DNA from 2 places in the Frankia sp. CcWB3 genome. Region 1 is predicted to be linked to the other one. Evidence: predicted binding sites of a transcription regulator. Region 1 holds the regulator's gene; the other holds the start of a gene.
What was found. Region 1 encodes LexA, which represses DNA repair genes until DNA is damaged. Its sites were predicted from a motif close to CGAACNNNNGTTCG; they were not measured.

Region 1 (4,209 bases):
CGGTCACCGGCGAGGCATCGACGGCGCCGCGCGGGACCGGTCGAGCTGGTCCATCCCGCATGGTGGGAGGTCCGGCGGCCTCGGAGCGCAACGCGACGATCGCGGATTCGAAGTCGGTCAACGACTCGAAGGCCAGATACACCGAGGCGAAGCGGAGATAAGCCACCTCGTCGAGCTCACGGAGCGGACCGAGGATCGCCCGGCCGATCGCCTCCGCGGGCACCTCCGCCGACCCCGACGAGCGGACGGCATCCTCTACCCGCTGCGCCAGAAGCGCGAGATCATCATCCCGCACCGGCCGGCTCTGGCAGGCCTTGCGGACACCGGCGATGACCTTGGCCCGGCTGAACGGCTCGGCCGCCCCGCTGCGCTTGCGAACCTGAAGGGACGCCTCCTCCATCGTAGTGAACCGGCGACCGCAGGACAGGCAGGACCGCCTGCGGCGGATCGCCGAACCCTCCTCGGCCTCCCGACTGTCGACGACGCGACTGTCCGGATGCCGGCAGAACGGGCACCGCACGCGCTACGCCTCCTTCGCCCGCGCCGGAGCCGACCGCCCCGGACCGGGGACGACGGGACACCGTTGAGGACCCGGCATCCACGCCGGACGGACCACCTTGTGGATGGACCGCCAGCTCCCCGTGGAAGACCTGTGAAACAACCTGTGGATGACTTACACCCCGATAAGCACCAGATGTTGTGTCCACGGTAGCGCACGGCCCCAGAGATGGGGACAGCACCCCCGTATGGTCCGTGTGGTCCGCACCGCAGCGGCACCGCACGTCGACGAAAGACGACGGCGCGCGAGCCCCCGCGCCGAGACACTCGTGGACCCGGGAAGCCGGGGAAGCCGGGCGTCAGGGAAGGAGTAACGACTGGCCCGGGGTGATCAGCGGCGACCGCAGGTGGTTCAGCCGCATCAGCCGGTCCACCACGACCCGGGTGTCGGCGCTCTCGTCGAGCGCCACCGCCACCGCCCACAGCGTCTCCCCCGGCACGACCAGATGGCGCCGCGGCGCCTCCGCGGCATCCGGCCCGGCGATCGACACCCCAGGCATGATCATGATTGCTACCGCCACGACAATCGCCACGACAATCGATACCACCACCACCCGACCCCGCCGGGTCAGCCGGAGCGGCGGGGGTGCGGGCGGGCGACCCGGCGGGTATCCCGCCGGCCGGCGACCCGCCCGGTCCCTGGCCGTCGACAGGTCGACGACCCGCGCCCTGTGTGCGGATCCCATGGCACCCTCCCGTTCCGACGACACCGAACGCCAAAGATCGAACCTTCGTTCGATCGAACGCGTGGTCGATTGTCGCATCGGGAACCGGAAACCGCCAGGAACACGCTCGAACAGACGTTTGAGATTCTGCGACCCGCCGGTTACCGTCGAGTCGATCGGGTGTGAACCGGGCGGTTTCCCTCGGTCACGGACAGCGGCGAGTCGGTGGGTGACGGCTTCCGGAGCGGGACGGTCCGCCGTGCGGCCACCGGCCGGCCGGTGGCCGCACGGCGGAAGAAAAACGCGACGAGGAGAGCGGTAAGCGATGACTAGCCAAGGCAGGGGTACGCGCCGGGGCGGAACCCGCGGCAACGTGCGAGCCTTTCCCGAAGGCCCCGCGGACGCGGGCCTGACCCCCCGGCAGCGCAAGGTGCTAGAGGTCATCCGGGCCGCGGTGGAGCGGCGCGGATATCCGCCCAGCGTGCGGGAGATCGGTGAGGCGGTCGGCCTCACCAGCACCAGTAGTGTGGCTCACCAGCTCAAGGTGCTCGAGGAGAAGGGCTACCTGCGGCGGGACCCGAACCGCCCGAGAGCGATGGAGGTGCTGACCGTCGAGCACCCCCGGCGGCGCGCGAATGCGGACGCGGGCGCGACGACGGTGGCGGGCACGATTCCCATCGTCGGTGAGGCGGCGCCGGGCACCACCGAAGGAAGCAAGTCGGACGCCGCCTACGTGCCGGTGCTGGGCCGAATCGCCGCCGGTGGCCCGATCCTGGCCGAGCAGGCGGTCGAGGACGTCTTCCCGCTACCCAGGGAGATCGTCGGCGAGGGCACTCTGTTCCTGCTCCGAGTCGTCGGCGACTCGATGATCAATGCGGCGATCTGCGACGGTGACTGGGTGGTCGTCCGCCAGCAGTCGGTCGCGGACAACGGGGAGATCGTCGCCGCAATGATCGACGGGGAGGCGACGGTCAAGCGCCTGCGGGTTCGGGACGGCAAGATCTGGCTACATCCGGAGAACCCGGCCTTCGCCGACATCGCCGGTGAGGATGCGACCATCCTCGGCCGGATCGTGGCTGTGCTCCGCAGGGTTTGACGTGGATCGGCCGGCCGCCCATCGGGTGGCCGGCCGGGTTGCCTCGCGTTTGATCGCTCCTGGGCTCAGGCCCGGTAGGCGTGCAGCTCCGCCGCGAGTCCCGGGGAGACCCGGGCGGACAGCCGGGTACCGGTCTCGGTGTGCTCCAGCGTGAGCACCTCGCCGTTCGCGTGCACCCGGGAGACCAGGTCGCCCCGGCTGTAGGGCACGAGCACGCGCATCTCCACGTCGGGATGCGGCACCCGGGCACAGAGCGCGTCGACCAGCGCGGCCAGCCCCTCGCCCGTGCGTGCCGAGACGAACACGGCGTCTGGGGCGAGCTGGCGCAGCCCCGCGACGACCGTCGGCTCCACGGCGTCCACCTTGTTGACGACGATCAGCTCGGGAACACCGCCCGCGTCGATGTCGTTGAGAACCTCGCGCACGGCGGAGATCTGCGCGGCCGGATCCGGCGATGATCCGTCCACAACGTGCAGGATGAGATCGGCATCGGCGACCTCTTCCAGCGTCGAGCGGAACGCCTCGACAATCTGATGCGGCAGATGCCGGACGAATCCGACGGTGTCGGTCAGGGTGAAGGCCCGGCCGTCCGGCAAGGTCGCCCGCCGCACGGTCGGATCGAGGGTGGCGAACAGCGCGTCCTCGACTAGGACACCCGCGCCGGTCAGCCGGTTGAGCAGCGACGACTTACCGGCGTTGGTGTAACCGGCGATCGCCACGCTGGGGACCTCGCCCCGCCGCCGGGCGGAACGCTTGGTCTCCCGCACGGTCGTCATCGCGGCGAGCTCGCGGCGCAACCGCGCCATCCTGGCCCACAGCCGCCGACGGTCGGTCTCGATCTTCGTCTCACCGGGACCACGGGTACCGATGGGCGCCCGGCCGCCGCCGCTGGCCGCGGCCCGCGACATCGACTCACCCCACCCACGCAGCCGGGGCAGCATGTACTGCAACTGCGCGAGCTCGACCTGGGCCTTGCCCTCTCGAGAGGTCGCGTGCTGGGCGAAGATGTCCAGGATGAGGGCCGTCCGGTCGATGACCTTTACCTTGACGACCTCCTCCAGCTGCCGCAGCTGACCCGGGGTGAGTTCGCCATCGCAGACCACCGTGTCCGCGCCGGTCGCCGCGACGACCTCGGCGAGCTCGCGCGCCTTGCCCGAACCGACGTAGGTCGCGGCATCCGGCCGATCGCGGCGCTGCACGAGCGCGTCGAGCACCACCGAACCGGCGGTCGTGGCGAGCGCCGCGAGCTCCGCCATGGAGCTCTCGGCCGACCGCAGGGAACCCGACGTCCATACGCCGATGAGGACGACACGCTCCAGCCGCAGCTGCCGGTACTCGACCTCGGTGACGTCGTCGAGCTCGGTGGCGAAACCGGGAACCCGCCGCAACGCGGCGCGATCCTCCAGGTCGAAACCGTCCCCAGAATCGTCGAAGAAGTTCGGCAGGTAAGACGGATCGGCGCCAGTCAGCTTGATGAGGGATCTGTCGAGAGTGGACGCATCGAAGGCGTCAGCAGGAAGTGTCATACCATCCGTTCTCAACGCGGCCCGTTACCGCACCATTCCGCGATCATTCCGTGCCGCTTGCTCCGGCCGGGCCCCACGACCCGGTGGCCCGAGGAGGATCCGCCGGTCCGGAAGACCCTGCCACGCTCGTGGCGCGTCTCCCCCCTCGTTTCCCGGCGAATCCCGTCGCCAACCAGGGTCCCACGCCACCACGTCGATCGCGAACCGTTTTGCCGCTCCGCCGGCGTAACGTCTGCGCCGTGTACCACGAGTACCACGAGAGACGGGCCCGCCGCCTCGCCGCGACGATCTGGGACAGCTCGGGCCGCCCGACTCCCCCGGACACCACGCGGACGACGGCGGACCGGCGTCCGGACAGCACCGG
Region 2 (4,209 bases), on a different contig from region 1:
GTGGGCCCGCGCGATCTCCGGCCACGCCGTGCCGCCGCCCTGACCCGAGGCGCCCATCAACGCCGCGGGTGACGTCCGGCTGGCTTCCCCCGGCCCGTCCCCGGCCACGGATTCGCCCGCGGCGGTGGCCGCGGCGAGCCGTTCGGCGTACAGCTCGTTCAGCCGGGCGCAGAGCCGCTCCGCGAGCCGGCGCGAGTTGGCGAAGACGATGCTGGCGGAATGGGCCAGCACGAGGTCGAGGACATGCTGCTCGACCGCCGGCCAGATCGACGCTCGGTGCGGGGCGGAGGCCGCCGAGCCGTCCGGGGACCCGTCGAGGAGCTGTCCGCCGAGCCGGGTCATGTCCTCGACCGGCACCACGACGTCGATCTGGAGGGTCTTGGCCGCGGGCGGGCGGACCACCGCCACCGGGGCCGTTCCGCCCAGGAAGCGGGCGACCTCCTCGACCGGCCGCACCGTGGCGGACAGGCCGATCCGCTGGGCCGGGGTGTCCAACAGGGCGTCCAGACGCTCCAGGCTCAGCGCGAGGTGGGCGCCACGCTTGGTGCCCGCCACCGCGTGGACCTCGTCGACGATCACCGTCCGGACGCCGCGCAGCGACTCCCGCGCGGCACTGGTGAGGATGAGGAAGAGCGACTCCGGGGTGGTGATCAGGACGTCGGGGGGCCGGGCGCCGAAACCGCGCCGTTCGGCGGCGGTGGTGTCGCCCGACCGCAGACCCACGGTCACGTCCGGCTGGGGTAGACCGAGCCGTTGCGCGGCGGAGCGTATCCCCGCGAGCGGCGCCCGCAGGTTCCGTTCGACGTCGATGGCCAGCGCCTTGAGCGGGCTGACGTAGAGCACCCGGCAGCGCCGGGTGGGCTCGGCCGGCGGCGCCGAGCGGGCCAGCGTGTCCAGCGACCACAGGAAGGTGGCCAGCGTTTTCCCCGAACCCGTGGGTGCGACGACCAGCGCGTTGCCGCCGGTGCGAATCGCCTCCCACGCGCCCCGCTGGGCGGGGGTCGCGGCGGTGAAGGCCGCGCCGAACCAGCTCCGGGTCGGGGCGGAGAACGCCGTGAGCGGATCTGGCGGATCGGGGGAAGCGAAGCTGGGCACGTTGACCAGTCTGCGTCGAGGGACCGACAACTTTCCGCCGGTGTGGTTCAGGCCGGGCCCGCCGTGGGGCCCGGCCTCGACCCGGTCGTGGTTCCCGCGACCGTGGTTCCCCCCGACCGTGGTTCCGCCGGTGGGAACCCCAACCGGGGACCCCCGGCGGGGATCCCCGACCAGGACCCCCTTGGGTGGTCCCGTCCCGTCCGGACGGTGCACACTGGCGAAGTGCGGTTGACCGAGTTCTGGGCGAAGATGAACACACGGTTCGGTTCCGCGTACGCAGAGTCGTTTGCGCGTGATCATGTGTTGTCCGGTCTCGGTGGCGCGACGGTCGAGGTGGCCCTGGCCCGTGGTGACGACGCCAAGACCGTCTGGCGAACCGTGTGCGAGGAGTTCGATGTGCCGGCGCGGGATCGCTGAGCCACCGTCCGGTGTGTCGTCGGGTCGTCGAACGCATGTTCGTCTAGAGTCGTCCCTGTGCGGCTACTTGTCCACAGATCATCCTCGACCCTCGAAACTGTCGGACCCACGGCCTAACGTCATCCTCGTGGCCAAGACTCGACGACCTCAGCATGGAGTAACTCCAATGGCAGGACTCGACCGTGAGAAGGCGTTGGATAACGCCTTGGCGCAGATCGACAAGCAGTTCGGCAAGGGATCGGTCATGCGGTTGGGGGACGACACCAGGCCGCCGATCCAGGCCATCCCCACCGGTTCGATTGCTCTGGATGTCGCGCTCGGCATCGGCGGGCTGCCGCGGGGGCGCATCATTGAGATCTACGGCCCGGAGTCGTCCGGGAAGACGACCGTCGCCCTGCACGCGGTGGCGAACGCGCAGGCGGCCGGTGGTATCGCGGCGTTCATCGACGCCGAGCATGCGCTCGACCCCGAGTACGCGGGAAAGCTCGGCGTCGACACCGACGGTCTGTTGGTCTCCCAGCCGGATACCGGCGAGCAGGCGTTGGAGATCGCGGACATGCTCGTCCGGTCCGGCGCGCTGGACATCATCGTTATCGACTCGGTGGCCGCGCTGGTCCCGAGGGCCGAGATCGAGGGTGAGATGGGGGACAGCCACGTCGGCCTCCAGGCCCGCCTGATGTCCCAGGCCCTGCGCAAGATGACCGCGGCGCTGGCGAACTCCGGCACGACCGCGATCTTCATCAACCAGTTGCGCGAGAAGATCGGGGTGATGTTCGGCTCCCCGGAGACCACGACCGGTGGTAAGGCGCTGAAGTTCTATGCGTCGGTGCGCCTCGATGTCCGTCGTATCGAAACCCTCAAGGACGGCACGGAGGCCGTGGGTAACCGGACCCGCGTCAAGGTGGTGAAGAACAAGGTGGCGCCGCCGTTCCGGACCGCCGAATTCGACATCGTCTACGGAGGCGGTATCAGCCGGGAGGGTTCCCTGATCGACATGGGGGTCGAGCACGGCATTATTCGTAAGTCCGGTGCCTGGTACACCTACGACGGCGATCAGCTCGGCCAGGGCAAGGAGAACGCCCGGTCGTTTCTGCGGGACAACCCCGATCTGGCCAACGAGATCGAAAAGAAGATCAAGGAGAAGCTCGGCATCCTGCCCAGTCTCGAATCCGATGCCGTGGCGCCCGTCCCGGTCGATCTGTAGCCGATGGCAGGAGCAGATCCGGGGAATGTCGCGGCCGGTCCGTCGTTCGCCCGGACGGCCGTCGCGGCGGACGAAGAGCCGTGGCTGAAGGATCCGATCTCGGTCGCGCGGGAGATCTGTCTGCATCAGTTGGCGACCAGAGCGAGGAGTCGAGCAGAGCTTGCGGCGACCATGCGGCGACGAGGGGTCACCGATGAGATTGCCGGTGTGGTCCTCGACCGGTTGGCCGCCGTCGGTCTGATCGATGATGAGGCCTTCGCCGCCGCCTTCGTCTCCTCCGCTCGGGCCCGTCGTGGGCTGGGTAGGCAGGCCTTGGCCACAGAGCTGCGTAAGCGGGGAGTGGATCCGGACACCGTCGAGGCCGCCCGCGAGCTCGTCCTTCGTCGGCTGCGGTCGATGGACCGCCTGCCCGAGCAGGTCCGTACCCGAAGGCTCCTCGCCATGCTGACCCGAAAGGGCTATCCGGTCGAACTGGCGGTCCGGGTCGTGAGCGAGCAAGTCGCTCAGGGGCTCGACGGCGGAGGTCGGATGGCCTGGGTGGTTGATGGCGACGAAGACGACGGCTCGGTGTGAGTGGTGGGGAGATTGAGCCTGGGCCGTCAATGCGCCCTTATTTCTTGACCAGGGATTGTGCGAGACCTAGTCTTTCTTGAAAGGTGACAGGACTCCCGCGGCGACGCGGTCTTGATAGCTCGTCCAACTTCACACGGAGGCAGCCGCTGCGAGTGGGTGCCCGAAGACGGTATGCTCGCCGGCCGGTCGACGTTGGATTGGCCGGTTCGGGAGGCCGTCCGGGCTCCATATCGCAATGGCGCAATCCGCGTGCTGCCCCTCTACGGCTGTGATCGTGCCGAGACGAGGGTCCTTCGCCGCTCCAGCCCGCCTGTGCGGGTCCGACGGAAGCGGAGGGAGCAGCGATGGAGGGCGTCCTCGTCGTCCTGTCGTCACTCGTACTTGCCGTCCTGAGCGTTCTGATCCTCGCCGTGGCGCGGTTGGTCCGGGCGACCCGGGTTGACAAGATACCCGACCCCGCTCCGGTGGTGTCCCGAACCCCGGCCGCCCGGGACGTCGGGGACGTGACCGGTCCAGCGGACGTGACGAGTCCGGCGGACTTCGACGAGGAGCCGACGGTCCGCGTCCTGCCCACGGTCCGGGAGGGTTCCGGCGCTCCGGCCACGACGGACGCCGACTCACCCGCCGATCGAGACGGCACCGCCGCGCGGACCGGGGGTTCGGCCGTGACCGCCGATCGCTCCGACGGCGGCCTCCGCGCGGCTCATGGTGGTAGCGCGGAGGAGGCGGCGCAGATTGTGGCCCGAGCCGAACGGGAGGCGGCGGAACGGTTGGCGCGGGCTGAGCGGGATGCCGCCGAGATCCGGCGACGCGGCGAGGAGGATGTCGCCCTACTGCGCGAGCGGATGCTCGCCGAGGCGGCAGTCGAAACCTCGCGGCTCCAGGCCGCGGCGAGAGAGTCCGTCCGCGCCGAGCAGGAG

Region 2: a site for LexA is predicted at 1,541-1,554, ahead of recA (recombinase RecA). Genes of this name have one in related genera too.

The regions. Positions count from the first base shown of each region.
Region 1 is NZ_CDWRCK010000022.1:16,135-20,343, forward strand. It holds gene nrdR (transcriptional regulator NrdR) at 1-520, opposite strand, end outside; gene ACY5KJ_RS03415 (LysM peptidoglycan-binding domain-containing protein) at 858-1,244, opposite strand; gene lexA (transcriptional repressor LexA) at 1,549-2,319, shown strand; gene hflX (GTPase HflX) at 2,385-3,845, opposite strand.
Region 2 is NZ_CDWRCK010000036.1:13,145-17,353, forward strand. It holds partial or broken gene ACY5KJ_RS04950 (ATP-dependent helicase) at 1-1,125, opposite strand, end outside; gene ACY5KJ_RS04955 (DUF3046 domain-containing protein) at 1,318-1,512, shown strand; gene recA (recombinase RecA) at 1,679-2,716, shown strand; gene recX (recombination regulator RecX) at 2,720-3,289, shown strand; gene rny (ribonuclease Y) at 3,634-4,209, shown strand, end outside.